DNA from 3 places in the Peribacillus simplex NBRC 15720 genome. Region 2 is predicted to be linked to each of the others. Evidence: riboswitches for the same ligand, from Rfam matches in the RefSeq annotation. Region 2 holds a riboswitch; each other region holds the start of a gene.
The links. A riboswitch is a leader RNA that binds a small molecule or an ion and turns the genes downstream of it on or off. The one in region 2 is predicted to bind cyclic di-AMP.
Positions count from the first base shown of each region.

Region 1: linked by a shared signal. The riboswitch ahead of BS1321_RS07830 (APC family permease) and the one ahead of BS1321_RS10920 (cation:dicarboxylate symporter family transporter) in region 2 are both predicted to bind cyclic di-AMP.
Region 3: linked by a shared signal. The riboswitch ahead of BS1321_RS16000 (TrkH family potassium uptake protein) and the one ahead of BS1321_RS10920 (cation:dicarboxylate symporter family transporter) in region 2 are both predicted to bind cyclic di-AMP.

Region 1 covers NZ_CP017704.1:1,644,746-1,654,736, forward strand. The annotation lists gene BS1321_RS07825 (hypothetical protein) at 1-235, opposite strand, end outside; partial or broken gene BS1321_RS07830 (APC family permease) at 1,226-3,051, opposite strand; cyclic di-AMP (ydaO/yuaA leader) riboswitch at 3,190-3,334, opposite strand; gene BS1321_RS07835 (GtrA family protein) at 3,696-4,151, opposite strand; gene BS1321_RS07840 (glycosyltransferase family 2 protein) at 4,111-5,133, opposite strand; gene BS1321_RS07845 (DUF6044 family protein) at 5,149-6,813, opposite strand; gene galU (UTP--glucose-1-phosphate uridylyltransferase GalU) at 6,991-7,851, shown strand; gene BS1321_RS27405 (hypothetical protein) at 8,128-8,268, shown strand; gene BS1321_RS07855 (cytochrome P450) at 8,463-9,857, shown strand.
Region 2 covers NZ_CP017704.1:2,301,147-2,311,137, forward strand. The annotation lists gene BS1321_RS10905 (D-alanine--D-alanine ligase) at 1-648, opposite strand, end outside; gene BS1321_RS10910 (hypothetical protein) at 990-1,772, opposite strand; gene BS1321_RS10915 (class I SAM-dependent methyltransferase) at 1,938-2,693, shown strand; gene BS1321_RS10920 (cation:dicarboxylate symporter family transporter) at 2,737-3,996, opposite strand; cyclic di-AMP (ydaO/yuaA leader) riboswitch at 4,170-4,316, opposite strand; gene BS1321_RS10925 (efflux RND transporter periplasmic adaptor subunit) at 4,520-5,782, opposite strand; gene BS1321_RS10930 (hypothetical protein) at 5,797-6,459, opposite strand; gene BS1321_RS10935 (YegS/Rv2252/BmrU family lipid kinase) at 6,589-7,482, opposite strand; gene BS1321_RS10940 (TetR/AcrR family transcriptional regulator) at 7,615-8,493, opposite strand; gene BS1321_RS10945 (efflux RND transporter permease subunit) at 8,683-9,991, shown strand, end outside.
Region 3 covers NZ_CP017704.1:3,314,424-3,324,414, forward strand. The annotation lists gene BS1321_RS15990 (STAS domain-containing protein) at 1-713, shown strand, start outside; gene BS1321_RS15995 (potassium channel family protein) at 857-1,513, opposite strand; gene BS1321_RS16000 (TrkH family potassium uptake protein) at 1,536-2,861, opposite strand; cyclic di-AMP (ydaO/yuaA leader) riboswitch at 3,031-3,173, opposite strand; gene BS1321_RS16005 (hypothetical protein) at 3,506-3,697, shown strand; gene BS1321_RS16010 (MFS transporter) at 4,059-5,318, shown strand; gene BS1321_RS16015 (TetR/AcrR family transcriptional regulator) at 5,364-5,963, opposite strand; gene BS1321_RS16020 (ABC transporter ATP-binding protein) at 6,082-6,807, shown strand; gene BS1321_RS16025 (ABC transporter permease) at 6,804-7,820, shown strand; gene BS1321_RS16030 (VanZ family protein) at 8,064-8,672, shown strand; gene BS1321_RS16035 (aminoacyl-histidine dipeptidase) at 8,713-9,991, shown strand, end outside.

The DNA.
Region 1 (9,991 bases), 660 kb from region 2:
GTGAATCAAGAGGCAGCATGACCCCAAGCATGGCTCCCATCATTGCCCCCATCAGAGTTGTTGATAGACACTCCATAACCGATATTAAACCGAATGGCCTTCCGATGATGAAGCCTGCCACTGCACATATTGCGATGGCTAGAACGGTTAAACCGCCAGCTTGCCGGGCAACAGGAATGACAGCATTAAACTTAAGGTTAAACTTGTCGTCATGCTTAACATCATGACCATGCATTTACCCAGGCTAACACCAATATGATCTATTTTCTGATGGGCTTTTTTAGAAAAGTAAAATGTATATGCCACGACTATCATAAAACTGGTCAGCAGCAGCATTCGATTCGTTTCCCCCTTTACTAGCAATAGTTAGTGAAACGACTGATTTTTAATGACAGGAAGAATGACCACCCATCTGGCAAGCTGAATTCTATTATCAACATGAGCGTTATTTTTATAATTTTCGACAAGTATTTCCAAAATCCTTTTGACTGAAAAAATTTAAACCAATATACTCCCCACTTCAAAAAACAATATCCAACGTACAGAACACTTGAGTTATCTTTTATCTTCGTTGAAAATAAAAGGCTCTGAGTTATTTAAATGTTGATCAGGATAAATGGTAAAACATTCTAGTTTATGTGTACAAAATCCAGTAACCTATATGTTACGAAAGGAATGTATATATTGTTTTTCTTATTTGTAATTTTATTTTTCATTTTTGGATATAGTTTTATATTATCATTAATTAAAACTATAAAAGAGGAAGTTTCCCAGCATCTTACTGCAATCCTTTTCCTTGTATGGACTTCATTAGCAATAATCGTTACCGTGAATTTAATGAGTTTTTAATTAATGTTCTTCTTCAACTATCGAGGGCGTTAGTTGGAGAAAAGACAGCTGTAGTGGCTGTCTTTTTATTTATGAGATTATTACTATGTTCCCAAAGCAACACCTTCAACTCCTCAGGTATGGTTTCTAACTAAATGTTATACCAAAGTTGATTGGAGAGGAAGGTGCGAGACTCCTGCGGGAAAAGCGCGTCCAAGGGAGACCCCGCAGGCACATGCCGAGGGCGGACCGCCCGCGGATAGCTAGTGCCTGGAGCGGAAATAAACGTCCAAATGTACAAGCCATAAAAAAACTGTAGGCAAACTCGATTTCTTCGAATTTGTCTACAGTCTCAGCAAACCATATGAAGGTTTGCTTCTTTTCTTAGAAATAGAACTTACTTCTTCAAATGATATGGCACTGTCGTAACAACCACATTTCTTCTATAAAGCAAGTAGGCGCGTATCAGTAAACTTGATTGGTTATGAAGTATATTGTGCCAGCCCTTCTTCGGAATGAATTGGGGGATGATCACTGTAACTTTATAATTGGATTCCCTAGCCTTATGTTCAACTGTATCCACAAATTTAGTTAGTGGCTGAATGATACTTCTGTAATAAGAATTCAGTGTAACGAGTCTGACATCCGGCTGCCATTTTTTCCATTTTTCTTCGAATTTCTTTTCATCTTCTCTTTCAAAAGCAACATAAACGGCAATAACCTGATGTGCTGATAGAGATTTTGCATAATTTAAAGAGTTCTCAACCACATGAGTTATACCCGCCACAGGTACAATGATGATATTCCCTTCAATTGGTAAGATCGGCTCACATGTTGTAATCCTTAGTTGGTCACCAACTGCTTCATAATGCTTTCTAATTCGATGAAAAAGTAAAATAATGATAGGTAAAAAAATCAAAACAGGCCAAACCTGAGTAAATTTGGTTAAAAAGAATATCATCGTGACGATAAAGCTAATCATGGCACCAATTGAATTAATGGTTAGTTTCATCATCCAGCCTTTTGGCTTTTCACGAATCCATTTAACAATCATCCCGGTCTGGGACAACGTAAATGGAATGAATACCCCTACCGCATAAAGCGGAATGAGATTTTCTGTATGTCCTTCAAATGCGACTATTAAGATAATGGATGCAAGTCCCAGTATGATAATTCCATTGGAATACCCTAATCGGTCCCCTCTTATCGTAAACGCCCTTGGTATGAATTTATCTTTCGCTAGATTTACCGCAAGCAGAGGGAAAGCCGAATAGCCAGTATTGGCCGCCAGTATCAAGATCAATGCAGTCGTACCTTGAATGAAGAAATACATGAAATTCCGTCCAAAGATCTCTTCAGCAATCTGGGAGACGACCGTTACCTCCGCGCTTGGAACAATGCTTAAATAATAGGCTAAGTATACAATTCCCGAAAATAATACAGCTAGTAAGGAACCCATAGCTATTAAAGTTTTCGCAGCATTATTCGGGGCTGGATCTTTAAAGTTCGGGATTGCATTGGAAATCGCTTCGACTCCTGTCAATGCGGAGCTTCCTGATGCGAATGCTCTTAGCAGTATAAATAAACTGATGCCTGCTACCGGAGTCCCGATGGACGTATGCAATTCCGGTGAAACCCCACCCGTCAAAATCTTGTAAATGCCAACACCAATCAAGATGAACAATGCTAAAACGAATAGGTATACCGGATAGGCCAAAACAGAGGCCGACTCCGTAACCCCCCGAAGGTTCAGGATTGTAAGTAGAATGACGAAAATGATGGCTATGATGACATTATATGAATGCAGGCCGGGAAAAGCGGACGTGATGGCGTCCGTACCTGCAGAAACACTTACAGCGACAGTTAATATATAATCGACCAATAAGGATCCTCCAGCTATCAACCCTGGATTGACACCTAAATTGTTTTTTGAAACCACATAGGCCCCCCGCCATGCGGATAAGCGAAAATGATTTGTCTATAGGACAAAATCAAAGCAGTTAACAGGATCAATACCCCAATCGCGATAGGGATGGAATACCAGAATGCCGCAGCACCGACCGTGATCAGGACGATCAATATTTGCTCCGGTCCATAAGCAACCGAAGACAAAGCATCAGAAGATAATATCGCCAAAGCCTTTGTTTTGTTAAGCTTTTGTTCACCAAGTGCATTTGATTTTAAAGGTCTCCCAATCAAGAACCTCTTTATAGAAGATAACATCAAGAATTCACCACCATATTTAATTAATAAGTTTATGTTACCCAGCTTTAGCAAAAAACAAGACGAAATAGAAAAATGCCTACAAGTCATAGCTAAATAGACCTGTAGACATTAATTTTTTTGTCTAACAAGCTCCACCTTCCTTCTCATATAACGCTTACGAGGTTAGCTGTCGGATTCGGACCTAAGAGTAGCCCTACCTTGAAAGGATTCACCCCTTGGATTGTAGTAACAATCCCTATAACGGGTCCCCCGCACCATAAGGTTTAAGCGATTTAGAAATATGAAACTGTTGATTATCATACTCCCGTGAAATGAAAAAGTAAATGAAAATTTTGTACATTAATAGAATAATCTTTGTAGGTGTAGTTTTGTTCTTGACGTATATAACATAAGTCATGCAAACACATGATTCGAAGGGAGGAAAGGAGGTAAATAAAAACGTCAAAATGAAAATAATCAAGGGGTCAATGAACAACAGGGTCCCAAAATGATAAAATGATCGCCACAGGGAGTGCGCGAAGGACGAAATTAAACGGATCTGCCCCAGCTTGGATAGTCATTAAACAAGCATTTAATTTCGCTTCCCGAATCCACTTTAATTCCCGTCCACTCGGGGGCATTATTCCACTGATCCACCCTCATTAGTTCCTTCCTTCTTGAATTGGTCTCAAATTGCTTTTTTTAAAGACAAAGTATTTCTGGCCAATATAGTTAAGAACTGTGTAAAAAATTGCTCCTATCAGTACAGCCACATTTTGTTGTATGGATAAATGAACGGATCCTTCCATTGATTCTGCTATAGCTTGGCCTAAAGAATAAGCTGCGGAATAACAAATCAGGATGACGCAAAAGAAACGGGCAACTCCTCTCCGCCATTCTATATCGCTTTTAAAGGTAAAAGTCCTGTTCAAAAGAAAACTCGTTACAGCTCCCGTACCATTGCCGAAAAAGGTGGAGATCCAGTAAGATAATTCAAGAACATTCATGAGAAAAAGCATGATGGAAAGTCCAACCGCTGTATTGACTATTCCAACCAATAAAAAGCGGATAAAGGAGTTAGTGTGTTTTAGATAGTTTTTCAATACTGTTCCGTTCATTGTCTAGTTGCTCCCGTTTTTTTAAATCGAGCGGATTAAATAAATCCAAATCAACAATATATTTAGGCCGGCGTTTGGATTCATTATAGATTTTACCGATATATTCCCCAATCAAGCCGACAGCAATCAACTGTAGTCCACCGATCAACCATATGGAGGTGATTAATGAGGTCCAACCAGTTTCGGTCTGCCCATAAAACTTTAACCATAAAAAGTAAGACCCAAAGAGTAAGCTAATGAAAAAGGAAAGACATCCTAGCCATAATACAAGCCGGATCGGTGTAACTGAAAAGGAAGTAATGCCATCAAGCGCAAACGCAACCATCTTCTTAAATGGATACTTCGTTTCCCCAGCCAATCTTTCTTTTCGGTCATAATAAACAGAGTCCGTCTTAAACCCAATGAGAGGTACTATCCCCCGTAAAAAAAGATTCGTTTCATCAAATCGTTCCAACTCAGCGATCGCCCTTTTACTCATTAGCCGGAAATCGGCATGATTATAGACAAGGTTAACACCCATCTTGTTCATCAATTTATAAAAACCAGTTGCAGATGTTCGTTTAAAAAATGAATCAAGGTCCCTTTTCTGGCGGACACCATATACAATTTCACATCCTTCATTGAATTTCCGAATGAATTCAGGGATGACTTGAATATCATCCTGTAAATCTGCATCAATGGATATCACACAATCCGAGGCTTCCTTGGCTGTAAACAATCCTGCCAGGAGAGCATTTTGATGTCCTGCATTCCGGGAAAGCTTTAGCCCGCGAACAAATTCATTATTAATCGTTTCCTTATAAATGATCTTCCATGTTTGATCTTTGCTTCCATCATCAACCAATAGGATTTTACTTTGACCAGAAACAATGTTTTCTTCGACTAACCCCCTCACCAATCCACAAAGCTGGGAAATGGTATCCTGCAATACGCTTTCTTCGTTATAACAAGGTACAACAATCGTTAGTATCGGTGAATTCACTCTATTCCCCCCTTTTCACATGACTCTGTATAAATGAATTTTCCATACGCTTCCTTTTTTTGTGAAAATCCTATCTAGTACCAATCCGTTTTCCTTCGCGTTGTTGATTGGTATGGCAGAAAATATATACTTGCCACCTAATCCTTTAAACGCATCCATATTAAGGTCCAAATTTTCCAGCTCTTTCTTCGAGCCTTTCTTGAACATATAATGCTTCCCAAGCTCATCGGTAAATAGGTAACAACGTCCTCCCCATTCATCAAAGTAGATTCTGATGTTTTTATTCTTAGCCAATTCGTTTTCAATTATTTGACGAAAGTGATGTTTGTAAGTAAGCGGATAGAAATTGTTATAGCTATCGAGCGTGTAAAATCCATTAAATTGTGCAATTGCGGGGTGCAGCCCAATGCTAGCAACACGATATTCTTCCTGTGGAAGGTCAATATGATCTTTTATTTCCTGAAAAAGACTTTCTGAATAGAACTGTTTAAAAGATGGTTTTTTATTGTGAGTGATTTCTTCATTGAAACCCATCAAAATCATAATTTGAATGGCGATGAAAATAGAAAGGGTTTTCTTAGCATAAACGCTGTGTTCCCAAATGATTTTTATCGCTAGGGCAAACCCCAAGTAAATTACCATCGGCCTTAAAAAGTGAAATCTGGCAAAATTAAAGGTATCCAAGGTATGAAACCTTTCCGTTAAAGGAAGCCAGCCTTTATAAAACCAAAATGCGTACCACGCTGAGAGCATAAAATTCAAGCCGAATAAAAAAACATAAACCTTTTCCTGTCTCCACAGTTTTTTGGTCAGAATAATATAAAGGGCAAAGACTGTAATCGGCAGGATGATAAGCGCATGTACAGTCATGACATGCGTATGTCCAAGAACGAAATTTTTGAAAGTAAGCTTAATGACCCAATCGAGCGGCAGCCTTGCGTGAAAATATTCATCTCTGCTGTTTGGATCCGAATCAAAAATGAATGAAGCGACCAAACGATACTCCACCAAACCAAAAATGACGGTCATATACACGATCGAAAGAAGAAACGTTATATTCCACCCTTTTCTCCTGATCCCATCCGTTAGCCAAAGAACGCCCATTGCAACAAGGAAAAAGAAAAAGCCAAGCACGATGCTTGAATAAAGCGGTAAAAGTGTTAGGACCAAATAATTCTTCCAAGAATGGTCCTTGCTGCGAATATTCAAAAAAGCCCAAAGTGCTAGCGGCATCCCAAGTGTACTGAGCATTCCCGATGGCCAAAATGGAGTAAGGGCAAAGGCTAAGGATGTTCCAACCCTAATCCAAGCTGATTGGCTTCCTGTAACCAAATGTTTCTTTAATAGGATATACATACCGAAGAATGCAATAAACCTTGTTAATGCCTGGCTTATTGCATATGCAACCATTGTCGGAAAAAGAGCATAAAGCCACACGATAATACTGAACTCGCTGCCAAAAGCATTTCGGGGCAGCCCATTCATAATCTGGGGAATTTTGGCGTCAATAGCACCGAATAACTCACCGCTTTCTGAAAGGACTTTATACCAGGCAAGGTTGGAATCCAAATTATCATGTACGCGAATATGCGCATTTTCTCCAAGGATGAATAAAGGAGAAAGATATAAAACAATGACGAGAAAGGCAAAAAGGATTTGTTTTCTCTCTTGATTTTCAATTGGCAAAATATACACCTCTTGACCAAATTCATATATCCATAATATTTGCTTCGGAGGTAAATCTATTCTTTTTCAGGGATTTATTTTAACCTTTTTTGATATAGGTCAACCAATGACCACATAAAATGAAGGGTAGAATAAAAAGCATATAAAAGAACCTGAAAAAGGGGCTGGGCTATGATAAAGAAAGCAGTGATTCCAGCAGCCGGTTTAGGAACACGATTTTTACCTGCTACGAAAGCCCAACCAAAGGAAATGCTGCCGATTGTCGATAAGCCGACCATTCAATATATTATCGAGGAAGCGGTACAATCAGGGATTACAGATATTATCATCGTTACGGGTAAAAACAAACGTGCCATCGAAGATCATTTCGATAAATCCATTGAACTTGAAATGCTTCTGCAAATGAAAGGTCAAAATGATCTTCTTAAGATCGTGGAGAACATTTCCAACATGGTGGATATCCACTATGTAAGACAAAAGGAACCTCTAGGTCTGGGGCATGCAGTTTTATGTGCCAAAACTTTTATCGGAGATGAACCTTTTGCCGTCCTGTTAGGGGATGATATCGTGGATAGTCAGGTTCCAGCTTTGAAGCAGTTAATGGAACAGTATAACAAGGTTCGAGCGAGCATTATCGGATGTAAGGAAGTGTCACCTGCCGATGTCTCCAAGTATGGAATCGTAAATTTCCAAGAACGATATGAGGATTTATTTCTGGTAAGAAACTTAGTGGAAAAGCCAAAAGTGGAGGATGCACCATCAACACAGGCGATTATTGGCCGATATATATTATCACCTGCGATTTTTGAAATCCTTGAAACCGTACAGCCCGATCGGAAGGGGGAGATCCAGCTTACCGAAGCTTTAGACCTTTTGTTAGAAAAGGAACCATTATATTCGTATATCATCGAAGGGAATCGATATGACGTCGGCGATAAATTCGGCTTCCTCCAAGCTTCATTAGATTTCGCCATGAAACGACCTGAACTTCGTGATCAGCTAATAACATATTTAAGGCAGCTGTTCCCTTAATGAAGTCAATATACCCCACGCCCAATCACCTAGTGGTGATTGGGCTATTTCCACATCGAATTAATCCCTTTGGTTGTATCACTAACATATCCCCGTACCATATTCTCTAAGCAAAATATAACTGTTTATTATAAACGCTACTGTGAAATGCAAAAGCAAGTGAAAATGTTGGGCAGAAAAAGAATAATTTATTATAAGTGAGGTTATGTTGATAACGTATCCTTCATTTATTATTGATCCAAACAACGATATCCAGAAAGGATTGTAGAGAAACACATGCACAAAAAAACTAATAATCCAATAATATCCGATGAATTTTTAGATCAAGTGGTTAAGGAAATCAATGCACAATTTGGCGGGCCCATAAATGAAAAAAATGATCGTTTCCTACATAGGGACGATGAAGAAAGAGCTTGAATCCTACATCATTAATCTAAAGCTTCATCAAAAACTCTGGCTCTTCTCATCCAGAGTTTTTTTTGGCTAACTTATGTAACTTTATTTATTTCATAGAATTATCCGCCCTTTCTTTAACGACTTGTCCAAACCGATTTAGCATATCCTCATAGAATGATTACATGTAATTATTTTAAGAAAGGGGAATAACTACATTGAGCCACGCTGATGATGTCTTCCGCACTTCTCCAAAGGTTCCAAAAGGAAGGCTGATTTCCGGACATACAAAGGAGTTTCAAACAGATCCCATTGGCTTTCTGACCCGATTGGCCAATGAATATGGGGAAGTCGCTAAATTCCGTTTAGGACCATTCCAAAATGTTTATCACGTTTTAAATCCTGATTTAATAAAACAAATTCTAGTAACAAAACAAAAATCCTTCGTCAAATCCAAGGACTTCAATGTTTTAAAACCGCTTATCGGTGAAGGTCTACTTACAAGCGAAAAAGACTTCCATATGCGACAGAGAAGGCTTATCCAACCCTCTTTCAAAAAGACTCATATTAGCCAATACGCCAAGGATATGATTGATACCACAATGGATTATATATCAACTTGGCAACATGGTGATGAACGGATTATAACTAAGGATATGATGAACATTACTCTCGGGATTATCAGCAAGACCATGTTCAGTATGGAATTCAAGGATGGGTATGAAATTGTTGGGAAACCGTTGGAAACAGCTTTAAGAATAACAGTAAAAAGGATGAGAAAGATTTTCCGTATGCCATTATGGGTACCGACTAAAATCAACCGTGAATTTAAAAAGGCGATACAAAGACTTGATAAAGTGATATACGGCATTATTGAAAAACGGAAAAACGACACAGTAAAACATGAAGACATGCTTGGGATCCTGATGGACGCCCGTGATGCCGACGACGGATTAGGTATGACAAGCCATCAGGTCCGTGATGAATTAATGACTATTTTTCTTGCCGGTCATGAAACGACAGCAAATGCTCTTTCCTGGGCTCTGTATGCAATTTCGAAGCATCCAGAAATTCAAGCCAAGCTTTTCAGTGAAGTAAATAGCATAATCGGTCACCGAAGTCCCAAGCCTGAAGATTTCATGAAATTACCATACACTCAAAATATCATTCATGAAACACTTCGCGTGTACCCGTCACTGTATATCTTATCCCGTGATGTGATGGAGGATGTCGTAATAGGAGGATATCGCTTTAAAAAAGGCGATATGATTCTAATAAGTTCTTACGTGATGCAGCATAATCCAGAGTATTTTGATCAACCGGAATCATTTATTCCTGAGCGATTTGAAAATAACTTTATGAAAAGCCTGCCTGCGTTCGCTTACTTTCCATTTGGCGGAGGGCCGCGGGTTTGTATTGGCAATCATTTTGCCATGATGGAAGCGGTGCTTGTCCTGGCCTGCATTGCCCAACGATATAGGATAAAGCTTGCACCTGACCACCATGAAGTAACCCCTCTTCCAACCCTTACACTCAGACCCAAGAATGGACTACGCATAATGATAGAAGAAAGAGATGCAGAAGCCTTCGAACCTGGGGCATCCAATTTTTGAAGTAATAAGAATGACATATAAACATAACATTCATATTGGTTCGATTAACTCCTATAACAGACTGGCTATTCTTTTAGAAAGGAGGGATGAAAAAATGTACATGCTCCATTCACCACGGAAGGGAATCATCCACA
Region 2 (9,991 bases):
TTCAATGATGATCTTCCGATCGAATTGAAAAGCTTCCGCTACCGCTTTTTCCAATTCATCAGCATCATTACATTTGCTGATACCCACACTCGAGCCTAAATTGGCAGGTTTGACAAAACAAGGGTACCCCAATTCATCCGCTACCTTTTTAATGGCACTTTCAGTATTCTTCTCCCATTCAGAACGAATGAACCAAGTGTATTTGACTTGAGGAAGTCCCGCTTGAGCAAAAATGTTTTTCATGATGACCTTATCCATTCCTGCTGATGAAGCTAAAACGCCATTTCCTACATAAGGAAGGTTCAATAGTTCCAGCATCCCTTGTACGGTCCCATCTTCTCCATTTGGTCCGTGAAGCAATGGGAAAATTACGTCATACCCTGTTGATTCACTATTTTCATCAGTTGAATGTGCCTGCAAGGCAAGAGGCGAGCTCGATTTTTCCGGTGAAAATGTCAAAGCCTCCACATTCTCAGCAGGTCCTGTTAACTTCGGTCCATTAATCCATGAACCCTCTTTTGTTATGTAAATCGGATATATATCAAACTTTGCTAAATCGAGAGCTTTAATGACCGCTAAAGCCGTCTGCATAGAAACCTCATGCTCCGCAGATTTTCCACCATAAAGCAAACCAAGTTTAGTTTTCATGAGTTATTACCCTCCAATATTCTTTTAACCATGTCCATTGTATCACTTTACACTAAAACGGATAAAGCAAACTCCATATTTCTTTTTTATTACAACTTACACCCGCCTGCCCTACTGCCTGTTAATGCGGGGTAAAACGATACTTCCATCATTAGTGCTTTTACAATGATTACCATCAGCGGAGCACAGGTTAAATTCGCCACGTCCTATGGCAACACCTGTGCTAGCACATCCTGTGCGTCGCCCTCTCTTATCTTTTATGCATGAGATGGTAAGTCTTACACCTAAAAAATTCAATGATTTCAAATCACCCAATCCACGAACTTCGGAAGTCGGGATAATTAGGAGGATGATGTATTTTTAATAATGCTTTCCCATACCTTTTCTTTTCGATTGAAGGTAATAAAAGCATCTGGCTCCTTAATATCTCTATCCGAAAAGTCATCATGCATTTCATCCATGTTTAAATAATCCCCTACGACCCATGCAGGTATCTCAATTTTCGTTCTTGTATACTTAACATGACGAAAGGAAAAAACGAGCCCCTCTGCCAGAATATGAGCCAAGGAAGAAATGATTTCTGGCGGAATCGCCGTCAGCTCTTCTTTCTTTCTGATTCCAAGCCACGTCCTCTCAACTTTTAAAGGCTCCAGCTTTAGCGGAATCAGGCTTCCTAACATCATATAATATGTCGAAAGAGAACGAAAATAAATTTTATTGAACCAGCCATCATCCTGGGCAAGGTACACAAATTGATTATTCAATTTACGGAAAAATGGGGGATCTAGATGGGTTTTTGTGTGCCCTAAATATAAAAGTTCCGCTATTTCCCTTCCATCCAATTCATCCAGACCTTCCGCTTCTTCAAAATCGATCCAACAGAAATCTCCATATGCCCGGACATTTTCTTTAACGAGCTTCGCAATATCTTCAGATGAAGCGCTCTCTAGCAGGACATTCAAATTGTATTCCCCACCATCGAATTGATGTTTCAATAATAAGATGGAATCCAAAGTATATGGCAGCGAATAGACGAATTCACGAAAATTGATTCCATTAAAAAGGACAAACCGTTCGGAAGCCTGCATATGCATATATAAGATATCATTACTATCATTCTTCATAACCTGATCCCCTCCGAGCTCACTATCAATAATGTTATTTTATCAAACTTTTTGGTTTTCACGTAAGTTATATAACCCTCCATATTAACCTAAGGTTAAGGAACACACTCGACAACTTTTAATATCCATTTAATAGTAAAAAATAAAATTCTGGAGGAATTGATCATGGATAAAATTGAAAAAGGTTTTATCATTAATTCTTTTCATGAGGCCGCTTCCCTTTATGCTGATGCAACTAAAAAATTAGGTTTTTGGAAATCAGAGAAATATGCATTCGAAAAATATTTATATCAGAATGATGCAATCCTTGATATCGGATGCGGTACAGGAAGAACCACCTTCGCACTATATAAAACAGGTTTTCAAAATATAACGGGAATCGATCTAACCCTTGCCATGCTTAATGAAGCCGAAAAAATAGCGCATGAATATAACCTGGACATCCCATTTATCCTTGGAGATGCCACGAACCTCCCTTTCAAGGACGCATCATTCGATAAAGCAATCTTTGCTTTTAATGGGTTAATGCAAATTCCCCAGCGACAACACCGCACATTGGCTTTAAAAGAAATCAACCGTATTTTAAAACCTGAAGGAATCTTCATTTTCACAACACATGACCGTGATAAAAATGAAAATTACCTGAACTTCTGGGAGCAGGAGGAAATTATTTGGTGTGGAGGTAAACAAGATGAGAGGCTTTATGAGTTTGGGGATATTCTCACATCCGGAACGTTTCAAAAAGATACATACCTCCATATCCCAACACAACTTGAAGTACTTGATTGCCTGGAGGAAGCAGGGCTTACAGTCATTGAGAGCTTTTACCGCAGTGAATTATTTGATGAAAACGAAGATGTCAACGATTTCTCTTCCGATTGCCGCTTCTGGATCGTTCAAAAATCAGGAAGCGCATTTTAATTCAAAAAAATCCAGAGTGATATTTCACTCTGGATTTTTTGTATTAAGAAACTTGTTCTAGTTCCTTTTTGGAAGGAGGGTTGAATTGACCTTCCCATTTAGAGATGACGATTGCTGCAAGTGAATTACCGATAACGTTTACTACTGTACGTCCCATATCAAGAATACGGTCGATACCGGCAATAAATGCTAGACCTTCAATAGGAATACCGACAGTTCCCAATGTCGCTAAAAGAACTACGAAAGATACACCCGGTACACCCGCAATCCCCTTGGACGTGATCATTAACACTAGCATTAGCGTAATTTGCTCATACATGCTTAAATCGATTCCGTACATTTGAGCGATGAAGATAGCTGCTAACGCTTGGTATAATGTAGAACCATCAAGGTTAAAGGAGTATCCAGTCGGAATAACAAATGTAGCAATATGTTTCGGACATCCCGCTTTTTCCATTTTTTCCATAATCTTAGGAAGAACCGCTTCTGAACTTGCAGTAGAGAAAGCAAGAATCAATTCTTCTTTTAGAAGTTTAATCAACGTAAAGATATTGAATCCGACAAATTTCGCAATAAGACCAAGAATGACTATTACAAAGAAAATCATTGTTCCGTAAACAGAAAGCGCTAACTTTCCTAACGGAATTAAAGATTCCAAACCGAATTTGGAAATAGTCACACCGATTAGTGCAAATACACCGATAGGAGCGAATTTCATGACCATGTTAGTTAGGTAGAACATTCCTTCAGCTACACCTTGGAAGAAACGGAATACTGGTTTACCCTTTTCACCGATGGCCGCAATACTAAGTCCAAACAACACGGAGAAGAAAATGATTGCTAGCATATCGCCTTCTACCATGGCTTTAACTGGATTGGATGGCACAATGTGAACGATTGTATCTACGAACGATTCATGTTGCTTAGTTTCGGCTGTATCAACATACGTAGAAATATCAGTTTGTTCTAGCTTGTCCATATTTACACCAACACCAGGCTGGATGATATTCGCTGAAATTAAACCAACAGCAATCGCTATCATAGTTACCACAACAAAGTATGATATTGATTTAGCTCCAAGTTTACCTACTGATTTTAAATCGCCTACACCTGCAACTGCAACGATAAGACTTGACACAATGATTGGTACTACAATCATTTTAATCATTCGTAGGAAAATGTCTCCGAATGGCTGTAAAAAGTTTTGGGCCGTCTCACTACCATAAAAAATGGCACCAACGATAATCCCTAGAATTAAACCAATGAAAATTTGGCTAGCTAAACTTAATTTGAATTTCTTCATTTACTTTCCTCACCTTCCATAAAGTCTTTGATGCAAAAACATTTTTGTCTCGGTAAGGGAAACAAGATACTAATAAAAAGAAAGTAATTTTTCTTTTTTTGAAAAACTCTGTCTTTACGCCGAAAAAAAAGACACTTCATGTGTCGATTTCTTATTGGCGTGAATATTCACACATGTTCCCTTAAAGACGCTGACGAGGTTAGCTGTCGGGTTAGGAATTGGAAACACAAAGCCCTTTCATTTCTGAATTCACCCCTAGCGGATAAAATCCACAAAAATGGGTCCCCCGTTCTTGGAATAAGATTAAGCGAGTTAACTTATAATAAAATATTATACTAAAAATGATAATCTGTAAATATTTATTCGCATCCAGTTCTAGAAAAAATCTTTAAATATGTCTGAATATTCTGCATTAAAGACTATTGTATCTATAATTACTCTTCCCAATTTTAAATCAATATAAGTTATATTGATATATAATTAATAACTAATTTGACATCACCTCTCTTGAAGAAAAATGCGGTTATTTTTCCAAAATGCCAAGTAACAGGTATCTTACTTTTTCCCTAGAGGTGAATTTTTTATAAGTTGCAGCTTTCACTTTTTCAAATTGAATTGGAGTAATAAAATAAGAATGGTTCTTCACTGCCACATTCGGCTCCATGAGGATGACGTCACCTACCGACGGTCCCTTTATAATTTCTTGCTTACCTTCAGCCTTAAGCCCTTTTGTGATGTAATGTTTATCCACATAGCCTTTTTTAGTCAATTTGTAAACATGAGGCTGTTTTTGGTAATGTACCGCCTCTATAGGAACGGAGGGTACACCGGCTTTCTCATTGGTTATTACAGTAAGGTTCACTTTGGATCCCACCAACAAAAGTTCCGTTTCTTCGCCTTCCGGTTCGATTAAAGCCTGAAATGGAAATCTGTTATCTTTTTTTAATGACGGCTCTTCAGCTGGATAGGAATGGATACGGCCTATCGTTCCTTTCAATGCCTTTTTTGAATCAGAGGAACTTGCTTTTATAGTCATGCCCACTTCAGCCTTTTTCATTTCCTCTTCGGAGAAATCCCCTTCAATTGCCATATTTGTTGAAACGATGGATATAATGGGATTATTCAGGTTTTTATTGATATTTTTAACTACACCATCAGCCTCGCTCGTCGTCACGATCGCACTTGACTGCTCCTCAATTGAACTTAATTTAGCGTCAAGCATTTTCACTTTTTCATTCAAACTGTTTTTTTCTAGTTCCTGCTTGTACATTTCTTGCTCAATGTTACTTTTAATAAGATCTGAAGAGCCTGTTGTTATATCAATATTCAAGTTTTTTTCCACCGATTCATCAATGGATGCTTTTTCAGGATCACTGGTCAAGGTCCCTTGATAAGACCTCAACTTCCCTATGTATTCCTCAACCCCTGCAATTTCTCCCTCAGCTGCCGTTTTCTCCGCTTCCAAATTCGCTTTAAGCGCATCAAGTTCGGTCGTCGTATACTCAAACAACGAGGAGCCAGCCGTAATCGAATCGCCTTCTTTTACAAGGAATTTCTTAAAATCATTTTTCTTGGTATCGAAATAGATATCATACTCTTCTACAGGTTTAATTACCCCTTTAGTTTGAATAGTATCCGTAATTGTATCTTTTTTTACCTTTGTCCAGTTTTCAACGAAAACAGTTCGCTCCACTTTGCTTTCTTTTTTTTCAATAAGGTATATGTTAACGGTTATTAACACTATCGACGCAATCGAGACCGCTGCTATTTTCCATTTCCCGCTCATCCTTTTCACCCGCCTTATACAAATACGCCTACTTGGATGTATGCTAAAAAGGCTTTAACAAACCATGTGGCCAGATAGAATAGAACAATCATTAAAAGGACCAAATAATTATTTCGTTCTGAAAATTCCTTTAAATAAAAATATTGCAGAGCAATAATAAGAAATTGAAAAATGGTGATTTCGCTGAAAAGGTGAATGAAATAATCACTTCTGAGAACATACTGACTGATGATCCCCAATGAAAAAGGATTAGCATCGCTGCCTATATCCATTAAAACGAATAGAGGAATCAGTAATGTTTTTTCCACTAATTGCAAACCAAAAAGAATCATTTGAACGATAACTAATTTTATATATGGGATATCAGTAACGATCCAAAAGAATAGAGCTGCTAAAAATATGTATATGGAAGGGTCGATTATGCCTGTTATTATATTGCCGCTCAAAATCAGCAACTTTGCTGCTTCGAATTCATTGACACTCATCTTCGTGATTTCTTTGGAGAATGATTCTGAACCAATACCAAAATATCCTCCAATGGCGAATACTATAAGGCTAAGAAAATATAAAAATAGTAATTTCACTCCAAGCTTTGTGACTGCCTCTGCATTTTGCAGCTGATAACGACTCCGATAAGGCTCTAAAATGCCTTTTAACAATCTGACCTGGTACACCATATGTGGTCCTCCTGCAAAAAATGATATATCATCATATATTTTATCTTATTTTGGAAACAATTGCAGAAATAAGGAATGAATAAACAAAAAAAACACATAATCCTTACCCTTCAAATTTAGTCACCCAAACTAATTTGGAGTTAATACTGACAAATGATGGGCAAGGACTTTAATGTGCGCAGGCGTTTGTCTATAATTCTCTCCATCCATATCCACATCAAGCGGCATCTTGGTTTCAATGGTCAGGGCACCGGCTTGTATATAAGTCACCCCAGAGCCAAAGCTCAGATTTTCAGTCCGTGAACGTTTCATGGCTATTATTTCTAGTAATGCACCAAGGCTTGCATTCTCCAAGATGGCAACGCCAAAGAGCCCATCGTCTGGACTAACCATGGGAAAGGGCAATAAATTAGTGCCGATAAAACAACCATTCAAGACCAAAATCATTACTGCTTCCCCTTCAATGAATTCCCCATCATATTCTAGTTTATAGGGAAAGGGAGCATTCTCACCAATCGTCCTTACAGCACTTAATAAATATCCTATCTTTCCGAACCTGCTTTTTTCCTGCTCATCAATATTGCTTGATGCATCTGAAATTAGTCCTACTCCCCAAAAATTAGAAAAATAATCGTTATTGGCCTGCCCGATATCAATTGAACGAACCCTGCCATTTACTAGTGCTTCTGCAGCTTGACGAACATTTTGAGGAATCTTTAATGTTCTGGAGAAGTCATTGCAAGTCCCTCCAGGTAAAATTCCAAACAACGGCCGCCTCCGAAGTGGTGAAAGGCCATTTACACACTCATGTACCGTTCCATCTCCTCCTAATACAAAAACTACATCCATGTCTTCACCAAATTCCAAACAATAACGGCATGCATCGCCTTTTTCCTTTGTTTGTAGAATGAGGAACTCATCAATATGTGGAGCTATTACTGGAAGACAACCCTCAAGATTCCTTTCGAGTTTATCATTCCCGGCATTTTCATTAAAAATCAGCATTCCCTTTTTCCATCGCATGATTCTTGCCCCCATATTATTGAAAGAATTGTCTTCTTCCCATCACTTATTCTTTTTCCTAAACCCCCGCTTTTGAAACTCATTAAGATTCAATTGAAAAAAAGAGGCTATACGCCCCTTTCGGTAAAGCCTTCATATATTCGTCAAATAATCCTTCATCATTAAGATAAGCTTTGAACACAAGGGACTTCTTTTATCATTTTTTTCCAAAAATAACAAAAGGCTTTCCAAGATGATGGGGCTTGGTCTAACTTTTGAAAACTCTTCCTGGATCGCCTTTAAAGCTTCCGTATTTTTACGTGTTTCCATTCCCTCTTCTTTACGTGTTTCCACTTCCAGCATCCTGACGATAATCGAATGAATTTCTTCTTTTGGGCTCATATCCCGCATCGAGCATCCTGGTAGGGGAAATTGTTTCAATAATGGATCTTCCATGTTCTGCAGGCTTGCGATAATGGAATCCATCCGGTTCAATATGAAGCTAGGTAACAATTCCACATCGAAAGCATTTTGTTTCCTTATCAATATTCCGATATATCCTTTGAAAAGGGAATCTAAAATTATGGTGCAATCCGGCAGAAGATCAGCCGAAAGTCCCGGGTACAGCTCAATAATTTTACGTTTGAACCAAATCAAGCCCTCTTCATGGATATAATGTAAAAATCTATCTAGTTCTTTGCTGATATGAACCATTTGTTCCTGCATCATCATTTGAATCAAGTTGGTATTTCCCGTCATATGCTCAATGTGAACAGTGATCTGCCTCATGAATTTGTCTTTACTGGACAATGAAGCATCCAGTTCAAGATCAAGTAATGAGTCCGTCAACGCTTCATAATAAAATTTAAAAATGGAGACTAGTAATTCTTCCTTAGATTTAAAATAATTATAAAAAGACCCCTTTGCTATCCCACATTTTTCAGCAATTTCCTGAACGGAAGTAGCATGATAGCCTTTTTCCGCGAAAAGCTCTACAGACTTATCTATGATCATCTTATTTTTTTCTTTCATCAAATTCATCCTATCTCTTAAAATTATCAATTGATGACCAATGGGTCACATCTTCCGAATTGTATCCCAAAACCCTTGAAATCACAACGTTAACACTAACGAATATTATCTATTGCAATCATAATCCATATACTATATATTTGAGTCTATGACCGACTAGTCACAATTTTATGTATGGAGGGTACAAGCTTGAATTCAATAATAAAATTTTCATTAAAGAATAAATTGGCAATCTGGTTGCTTACGATCATCATCGTAGCAGCTGGTTTATACTCCGGTTTAAACATGAAACAAGAAACCATTCCAAGCATCTCGACTCCTTTAATAAGCATCTCCACTGTATATCCTGGAGCTGCACCTGAAGAAGTAGCAGATAAACTCACAGACCAGATTGAGCAGAAAGTAACAAATTTGCCAGGAGTCGAATTAGTCAGTTCTTCGTCCATGGCTAATGTCTCTTCCATCCAATTACAATATGATTATGATACGGATATGGACGATGCAGTAAAAGAAGTGAAAGAAGCTTTAGAGAAACTAGAACTGCCTGAGGGAGTGGATGACCCAAGCGTATCTAAATTAGAATTAAACGCTTTTCCTGTCGTCGCACTCAGTGTAACAGATAAGGGTTCGGATTTACCAGCTCTTACAAAAAATGTGGAAGATGTGTTAGTACCTAAACTTGAAGGAATTGACGGCGTGACATCCGTATCAATTTCCGGACAACAAGTAAATGAAGGCAGCCTTGTATTCGACCAGGAAAAGATGGCTCAATACGGGCTCGATGAAGATACCGTAAAGAAGGTTATCCAGGCCGCAAACGTCAACATGCCGCTTGGCATATATAACTTTGATGATAAAGAAAAAACGATCGTTGTGGATGGAAACATCTCCACATTAAAAGACCTGAAAAATATTAAGATACCTTTAACCGGCGGCTCTCAAACTGGAACGCCAACACAAACCGTACCCGAAACCAATCAATTATCTCCTGAAATGGAAACGGGTCCTGCCCAACTACAAAATGTCAAATTATCAGACATTGCCGATGTTAAAATCACCGGTAAGGCTGAATCGATTTCAAGAACAAACGGTAGCGAATCGATTGGGATTCAGGTTACAAGATCGCCTGATGCCGATACAGTCGCAATCGTAGACGACGTAAAAGAAGAAGTATCGAACTTCAAAGAAGAATTTAAAGGCGTAAGTGTACACACTACGCTTGATCAAGCCCAACCGATTAAAGATTCTGTGGAAACCATGATCAGCAAGGCACTCTTCGGCTGTCTGTTTGCAGTCATTGTTATCATGCTGTTCCTTAGGAACTTTAAAACGACTCTCATTTCTGTCATTTCGATTCCATTATCCCTGTTAGCAGCCCTTTTGGTGCTCAAACAAATGGATATTTCATTGAATGTCATGACACTGGGGGCCATGACAGTTGCCATTGGCCGAGTCGTCGATGACTCCATTGTCGTCATTGAAAATATTTATAGGAGAA
Region 3 (9,991 bases), 1.0 Mb from region 2:
AAGTGATCAAAAAACTTAAACAACAAAATAATGAATTCCATTTACGTTTCTTTCAGGTCTTTGATACAGAGGAAAGGGAATTCTTTAAGCAGCTTGGTGAGTGGATTGAAGATATCGGTCAGGATGAGCAGCATTTAAAAACACCCATCTATTTTATATTGAGGGAGTTTTTTCGAACGCAAGAGCAATACCTGGATTATATTGACCGATTTGTAGGGTTGCATGGAGATCAATATACCCAGGAAGAAATAAATTCCTGGTACCGGATAGTTGTGAAGGTGTTCAGTGAAGTGATGGAGAGGTTTACGGAAGCGAATCATAGATATGCCAATAAAATCATGAAAGCCCAACAAGCAACGATCGATGAATTGAGCACGCCCATCATTTCCCTTAAAGATAACATGGCGTTGCTTCCCCTGATAGGCGATATTGACACGACGAGGGGCATGTCCTTGCTTGAAAACACATTACAAAAGTGCGCTGAAAAAAATGTCACCAGGCTTTTCATTGATCTATCGGGCGTTCATGCAATAGATAGTGCAGCCGCCCACAAGCTGTCACAATTGATTGAATCCTTACATTTGATCGGAATCCAAACAACCCTTTCAGGACTTCGTCCGGAAATAGCGATGACTGCCGTTAAGCTTCACCTGCCTTTTGATAAAGTGACGATAAAGTCCACTCTTGCCCAAGCGATCAGTACGATAAAATAATACATACATATCCAGGGCATGGGGATGCTCGTTATAAATTTCATCGAGAAGACCGCCATATGGCGGTCTTCTCGCATGTATAAGTGATGCTGCATTCAAAATGGGTACCGGGCTCCATAAAGCAAGAGCCGGAACCTGCTGGATTATTCAATATTGGCAAAGATGGCTAGATCTTCTTTGTTGCCAACCACTAAAAGCAAATCTTTTTCATGGATATCCTGATCTGGTGAGGGTGCTATGATAATTTCTCCATTACTCACGATGGCAATGACGCTGATATTATATTTTGCACGCAAATCTAGCTCTCTGAGGCTTTTTCCCTTCATGCTCATGGGGAGGATGATTTCCTCGATATTATATTCTTTAGAGAGCTCTATATAGTTCAGCATGTTAGGGGAAAGGAGCTGATTCGCGACCCGTTCCCCCATATCCCTCTCAGGATAGATGACCCAGTCGGCACCGATTTTAGTGAGCACCTGACCGTGATTTTTATTGAGTGCTTTGGCAATGACCTTTTCGACCCCAAGCTCTTTTAAAAGCAAGGTAGTTAAAATGCTCGATTGCATGTCATTTCCGATGGCTACGATGACACAATCGAAATTACGGATTCCGATTGCTTTCAATGTCTCTTCTTCAGTCGTATCCGCCATGACCGCATGGGTAACGCTCAGTTCCGAATTCTCGACTCTTTCCTCGTTGACATCAATACCCAATACCTCTTGGCCGGCCGTATATAATCTATGGGCCACACTGGTTCCGAATCTGCCTAAACCGATCACGGCATATTGTCGTTTTCCCATCTTTTACACTCCTCATTTATGATTAACCAATCATGATTTTCCCTTTTGGCCGGCGGAACGAATCTGGTTTGCGCCTCATAGTGATAGCAAAGGCCAAAGTCAATGGACCCACACGGCCTGCAAACATCGTGAAAATGATGAGCATCCGGCCAACAGGTGATAATTCTGGGGTCAAACCCATTGAAAGTCCCACGGTGGCAAATGCTGAAGTGGCTTCGAATAAAATCATCAAGAAGTCAGTTCCGCTTTCAGTGATGGCCAGCAGAATGGAGATGATTGAAACCATGAATACGCCAATGAATGTAACGGATAATGCTTTAAAGATCGTTTCACTCACAATGCGGTGACGGAATAATACCACATCACCCTTTCCTTTAATCTGAGACCAAACCGTTCCAACAAGCGTTGCCAATGTAGTTGTTTTAATCCCGCCGCCAGTCGATCCGGGTGAAGCCCCAACGAACATCAAGAAAATGATGAGCAGTAATGTAGGCTGAGTTAAATCAGGGATATTCAGCGTATTGGAGCCTGCCGTCCGTGGTGAAACCGATTGAAATAGAGATGACAGCATTTTACCCATGAAAGATAAAGGCTGCAATGTCTTGGCATTGCTGAACTCGAATAAAAAGATTAAAATTGTACCGGCAATCGTGAGGGTCAAGCTAGTCGTCAGAACTATCTTCGTATGTACGGATAAACGATGGGTATTCCGATATTCGTATAGTTCATTCATCACGATAAAACCTATCCCGCCAAACGTGATGAGGAAGGCGATGGTAAGTGTTACGAATGGATCCGATACATAAGGGGTCAAACTCCTGAATTCCCCCATTAAATCAAAGCCGGCATTATTGAAATTCGATATGGAATGAAAAAACCCGTAATAGACTGCCTTGCCGATTGGCATGTCAAAAGAAAAGCGAATCGATAAGATAAGGGCACCCAAGCCTTCAATGATCGCCGTGAAAATTAAAAGCCGCTTGACTAATTTGACTACACCCGCCATGGATAGATTATTTAAGGACTCCTGCAGAACTAATCTGCCTTTTAAAGAAATCTTTTTGCCTAATAATAAAAAGAAAAACGTCGCAAATGTCATGAAACCTAAGCCGCCTACCTGAATCAGTGTTAAGATGACCAACTCCCCAAAAGTGGTGAAGGTCGTTCCCGTATCGACTACGACCAGTCCTGTTACACATGTAGCGGAAGTCGAGGTGAATAAAGCATCCAGAAAAGAAAGGCCATTTCCATTTTCTGTGGAAATCGGCAGGGTCAATAAATAGGCCCCAATAAGTATCAAGATGGCAAAGCCGAGTACAAGTATTTTTGGCGGATCCAATTTTGTCATTCTCAAATGATCATCCCTACCCATAAAAATATTGTGTAAAACTGTATGATATTTTAATCATCAATCTTCCGAATCTTTTTAAGGCATAATAAAAAGACCTGCGAAAACATCGAGCAGCTATTTTGCCACAAAAAGCGTGCAAAAAAGCTCCCGAAATAGGCGGTCTTATGACCTCCTTCGCTTTAGCCGACGAAGTTAGCTGACGGGTAGGATGGCGAAAGAGCTGATCTCATCCCTTCTGCAAGGCAGAATTAACCCCAAATGATTGGGTCCTCCGTACTCAATTCCTTTGAGTTTAGGCCGAAATGCATTAAATTGATAAACGTATTCTACTCCCATCATTTAGCAGTTGTAAACCCCTAATTGGTAAATAAATATTTCTTTAACAAGACTGAAAATTTACGTTTTATTTACATTTTAAAAACGTATTGACAAATATTAGTTAGCACATTATGATAGGTTCGATTAATCCGATTATGATAACCAGCATCGATGTACTTTATTCAATACTTTTAAGCAGAACATGTCATTGCCAATCAAAATTTCTAATATATAAATTATGTTTCTTTTGTGAATTATAAAGAAAAAAAGCATTGCATTCGTATTTAAAAATTCAATACATTTTATTAAAAAGGCGGGCAATTATGGAGAAGACGTTCAATAGATATGTTATTAATGCTACAGGCAAGGGTGGCCAGACATATTTAACACAATGCCAGGATAAAGATGCACTAAGGAAATGGATAGCCGATCATGAGGATCAAATCATCATGAATGAATTAAGGATAACGGATAAGAAAAAGAATCCGTTTTTAAAATTGTTTTCCCTAAGGTAAATTAACTGAATCCAACATTCACTAGCGGTATTCAATTATGTAATCCCTGTGTTCTATCCAGGAACGCTGAGCGAAAAATCCATATCTTGTTTTGCTTTGAAACTCATTTATTTTGAATGAGTTTTTTTGTGTTGTTTACAATAGTAATCCATTGATGTTAAAATTTAGCAATAGTTAATGTGGACGTAAATAGGAGAAAAGTAAATGAAATGACCACTTTCCAAAAGAGCCCCGAAAGCAGCAGAGTATAGGAAGGGGATGTATGGTGACACGCAGGGGTGGCACCGCAAATTGATCTCGTCCCGAGACGCATTTCTTTGGGACGTTTTTTTTATTCTTTACGGTCAAAGGAGGAGAAGCGATGACATTACGAAATACATTAGTATCCTGGAAATATCCTTCCATTCTATTGTGCGGGATTGGTATCTCCAACTTCGGTTCTTGGGTTTATTTCATTGCACTTAATTTAATCGTTCTGGATATGACTGATTCAGCCTTGGCGTTAGCTGGACTTTATATCGTTAAACCGATGGCTGCCATATTTACGAATGTGTGGGCAGGCAGCGTGATTGACCGGATAAATAAGCGGAATCTAATGGTGGCACTTGACCTATTTCGAATGGTATTCATAGCCTTGCTGCCATTGACTTCTTCTATTTGGATCATCTATTCCCTTGTCTTCGTGATCAATATGGCAGGGGCCATGTTCGTAACAACATCAAGGTCGTATATTACAAAATTGATACCCGTTGAACAGAGGAAACGATTTAACTCATTACGAAGCTTAATGGATTCTGGAGCTTTTTTGATTGGACCAGCGCTAGCGGGTATCCTTTTCTTAATCGGTACACCCGTTTTAGCGATTTATATTAACGCGGCTGCCTTATTATTATCCGGTATCATCACTCTATTCATGCCTAATCTTGAAAAGGATCATTCCCTTGAACAATCCAGTCATTACCTGTCTTGGACCATCATGAAAAAGGATTGGAGCATCGTCCTGGACTTCAGCCGGAAATCTTCCTATATCATGCTCATTTATTTCCTATTCAGCTGCATGGTGGTGATGGAAACGGCCATTGATTCCCAAGAAGCCGCGTTTGCCAAGGCCGTACTCTTTTTGTCAGACAGCGATTACGGATTCCTTGTAAGCATTGCCGGGGCAGGCATCATTGCGGGCGCCATAGTCAATGCTGTATTCATCAGTAAAGTGCAAATTTCGTACCTGATTGGTCTTGGATCTTTATTTGTCTCGATAGGTTATATGATCTATGCTTTTTCGAATTCCTTTTCGCTGGCCGCCATCGGATTCTTCATCATTGCCTTTTCACTGGCTTTTGCCAACACAGGCTTTCAAACCTTTTATCAAAATAATATTCCAGTGGAAATCATGGGCAGGGTCGGAAGTATTTTTGGCTTATTAGAAGCTTTATTGATTATCTGTACAACCGCAATTGTTGGTGTTTCAGCTCATTTCATTTCGATTCGGTTCGTGGTGATTTCAGGTTCCCTGATCATGCTCGCTTTATCAATTATATTGTCGATGCTTAGTATGAAGGCCTCGAAGAGCAGGTATTATTCCGTTGGTAATGTAGAGGTGAAAGCGGGGGAAAAGATGTAATCCGATTTAAAGGCATGTTGATGGAACATGCCTTTAATGAATCGTTCATTGAATGAAAGTGCGCAATTGGCTGATGAAGTTCAAGATTTGAAAATGGATTTTCGCCATTTCTTCCGCCGTTTGCTCTTCACAATTCTCCAGCCACTCCTGTATCACCCCTAAAATCGCCGATGTCAGGAAGGCGTGCATATACATGCGGAACGCTTCATTTTTAGCTGCTGGATGCAGGCTGATCAAACGCTCCAACAGTACTTCACCGAATACGCGCTTTATTTTTTTGGCAAAAGAAGGATCGCCCTGATCACCAAGAATGGCCCTTAATTCGTGAGCATGTTCACTGATGAATTGAAAAATCGCTACGAAGGGCGGGTATAGTTGTTGTTGATGAAGAGCCAAAAAAGCCTCTTTCGGCAAAATGGCAGTAATGCGAGTTTGAAGTTCATTTAACAATTCCTGCTGTATGTGATCCATCAATTCATATTTATCTGCGTAATGTAAATAGAATGTGCCCCGATTAATGTTGGCGTGCTCTGCAATTTTCTTCACTGATACATATGAGAAACCCTCTGCTTCAACGAGTGCAATAAAATGATGTTGTATCTGCATTTTAGTCTTTTGTACCATATCCTCATGAATTGATGCCATGGAATGTCTCCTTCACTAAACATTTTTCGAAATGTGTTGATTGTATTAGACCGAATGCTACCTTAGAATGATGATACACTCAACACCGTGTTAATTAAAGAGGGAGGATGTGTGTACAATGAAAAATGCGATTTCCATTGAAGGAATTGCTAAGGGTTTTCATCAGAAGAAGGTCATTCAGCCATTGAGCCTGAATATTGAAAAAAACGGAATTTTTGGCTTGTTAGGTCCATCCGGATGCGGAAAGACGACCTTGATTAAAATGATTGTCGGATTGATTAAGCCCGATGCGGGTAAAGTAACGGTTCTGGATCATGAAGTGCCAAATGTAGCACTGTTAATGGATGTCGGCTATATGGCACAGTCCGATGCTTTATATACAGAACTGACGGGAGCTGAAAACCTCGAATTTTTTGCGAAGCTATACCGTTTTTCGAAAAAGGAACGAAGGGAACGCATTCAATATGCAGCTGAAATCGTACAGCTGACGAATGATTTGAATGTTCGGGTTGCGCATTATTCCGGGGGAATGAAACGCCGTCTGTCACTGGCGGTTGCACTCATCCAAAATCCGGAGATTCTCATTTTGGATGAACCGACAGTAGGGATAGACCCTTTGCTGAAACAATCGATTTGGCAGGAACTTGAGCGTTTAAGAAATGAAGATCATAAGACGATCATCATCACGACGCATGTGATGGATGAAGCGGAACGATGCGATAAACTGGCGATGATGCGTGAAGGAGAAATCATCGCGGCAGGAACTCCGGAAGCTTTAAAAACTCAATTTGCCGTGGAAACGCTAGATGATGTTTTTTTAAGGATTGGAGGCGGCCTAAAATGAGAATTGCCTCTCTTGTTACTCGAATTACACGGCAGATGCGCCGGGATCGAAGGACGCTCGCTTTATTTTTCCTAGCTCCATTGCTCATTTTAACGCTCATGTATTTTATTTTCGATACAGAAGCAAGTGATTTGAAAATCGTTGTTACAGGCAGTAATGAAGCTATCGTTAAAGCATTGAAACAAGCGGATTTTCAAGTAACGGCCGCTGAGGAATTTTCACAGAAAAAAATGATTGAAAATGATACGGATGGCTGGCTGCAGGTTGAAAATGGCAAAATAAAACTGACACTATTGAACGACGAACCAACCCGTGCAAAGGCCGTTCAAATGCAAATGATGCATGGCTTGCAAGGGAATGAAAAAAACACTCCTTCAATTGAGGAGCAATATGTTTACGGAGATGCCAACACAAAGGGTTTTGATACTTTCAGTCCGATGCTCGTCAGCTTTTTCGTTTTCTTCTTTGTATTTTTAATAGCGGGGATTGCGCTTTTGAAAGAGCGTACAAGTGGTACGTTGGAACGGCTGCTTGCCACCCCGATTAAAAGATACGAAATCGTAGCGGGCTATGTGATTGGATATGGCTTATTTGCTCTCGTTCAAACCATAATTGTCGTACTATATGCTGTCAATGTACTGGATATCGTCCTTGTTGGCTCCATTTGGCTCGTTTTACTGACGAATATACTGGTCGCGCTCGTTGCATTATCGCTTGGTACATTACTATCGAGTTTTGCGACATCTGAATTCCAAATGGTACAATTCATTCCGCTGGTCATCGTGCCGCAAGTCTTCTTTACAGGAATTTTCCCATTAGATGGCATGTCAGACTGGCTGCAAAAAATCGGCAAGGTCATGCCTCTCTATTACGCGTCGGATGCCATGAACGGCATTATGTACAAAGGTTTCACATTCAATGAGGTATTACTAGATCTACTCATTCTCCTGGCCTTTGCCGTCGTTTTTATCACCATCAATATTATTAGTTTAAAAAAATACCGTGCACTATAAATCATTAAACAAAAAAAGCAGGATTCCTGGAAAGTGAGGAACCGGCTTTTTTGTTTCGCTGGAAAAAGATGAGATTTTAGTTGATGGTCGAATTATCCTTCCCATCGGTTGATTTATTCGAAAAAGCTTCTCCTTGCCGGTTTTCTAATGACAGGTTAATGCAGTTTGTTGACGGGCTGTTAAAGTTGTCCTAGGATATAAGGATATGCAATCATTTGGAAAGATATAGTAGGGGGGAGTTATATGTCTCTAAGATCGGTCATGCTTTCCCTTTTGCTGTCGCAAACATTGTTTTTGTGCGGTTTGCCTTTTTTTCTTCAGCTTCTATTATATTTGAATCCTTTGGTGATCATGGTTGTCTGGTTTTGTATACTTCTTTTCTTTTCGTTTGCGGTTCTTTATTTTCGAGGTGAAACGGTCAGAATTCCGCGCCTTTTATGGCAGGCAGTATTGTTTGGCTACAGTTTATCATTATTGGTTTTGCTGTTCTTTCGTCCAGAAGGGCAGGTATATTCGTATAATTTGATTCCTTTTTCTACGATTCTTTCATATTTATCTAACGATATGAACGGGCTTGTATCATTTTATAACCTTAGAGCCAATGTGGGGCTGTTCATTCCATTCGGTCTGTATTTGTTGTCCAGGGAAGGGAAAGAGCCCTCCGCTAAAAGGAAATTTCTATATCCATTATTTTCGATTTCGGGCATCGAAATCTGTCAGTTTGTTTTTCGGCGCGGAAGTTTGGATGTCGATGACCTGATCCTGAATATGATGGGTGTTTACCTAGGGTACATTCTGTATCCTTTGTTCAAGAAAGTCGTAGTGTTCCGTTCTGGAAAAGTAAAGGGATGAGAGGCAGTACAAATATGTTAAATGAAAGGGTGTATTTCCCATGTATAACACGTTAGAAGAATTATCGAGCCATCCGGTGTTTCATTATTTTGCAGCGATTTCCCAAATCCCGAGAGGATCGGCTAATGAAAAAGCGATCAGTGACTATCTGGTTCGCTTCGCTAAGGATAGGAGCCTGGAGGTGACCCAGGATGAGGCGCTGAATGTGATTATCAAAAAGCCTGCCACAATTGGATATGAGAGTGCACCTACAGTCATTATCCAGGGGCATATGGATATGGTTTGCGAAAAGAACAAGGGAACGCTTCATGATTTTGAGAAAGATCCGCTTCAATTAAGGATTGTGGGAGACATGTTGTATGCAACGGATACAACATTGGGGGCGGATAATGGAATTGCTGTTGCTTATGCTTTGGCATTATTGGATGCAAATGATATTCCGCATCCTTCTCTTGAAATCGTCATAACGACTGAAGAAGAAACGACGATGAACGGTGCACTTGCTGTGGATCCGGCTCACTTTAAGGGGAAAATGCTGATTAACATCGATTCGGAGGAAGATGGAAAGTTGCTGGTCAGCTCAGCAGGAGGGATACGCGTGCGGCAGATCCTGCCAATCGGAAGGGAATCGGCTTCTATTGTTGATGCTGCATCTTATAACATCAGGATTAAAGGGTTGAAGGGCGGACACTCCGGTATGTCCATCCATAAGGAAAGAGGGAACTCCAATAAACTTTTGGGCAGAGTATTACATGAATTAACGACTGACTTCCCTTGCTTCATTCAGCAAATGAACGGAGGCCTGAAAGGGAATGCGATTCCTCGTGAAGCAGAGGCGACAGTACTGATTCATGCAGAAGATGTTCAGAAGATAAAGGAGAGACTCCAGCAATGGGAGGATACTTTTAAAAATGAACTGCAATCTTCCGACCCTGAGGTATCGATTAGGTTTGAAAAGATCGAAACGATTTCTTCAAACGTTTTTTCCAAAGATACGGTGACTAAAGCCACTTCCTCCTTACTGGTAATCCCGCATGGCGTTCTAGGAATGAGCATGGGAATAGAAGGGTTAGTGGAAAGTTCGACGAATCTAGGGGTCGTTACAACAAATGAAACGGAAATGATATTCGAAAGTGAAATCAGGAGTTCGGTCAAAAGCATCAAATATAACATGGTCAAGCAAGCAAAGGCGATTGCCGACATGCTTGGATGCGAACTATTGGTTGACGCGGATTATCCGGAATGGCCCTATAATCCTGATTCGAAACTCAAGAAATTATTTGAAGAGACATACAAAGAAAAATATCAAGTGGATATTG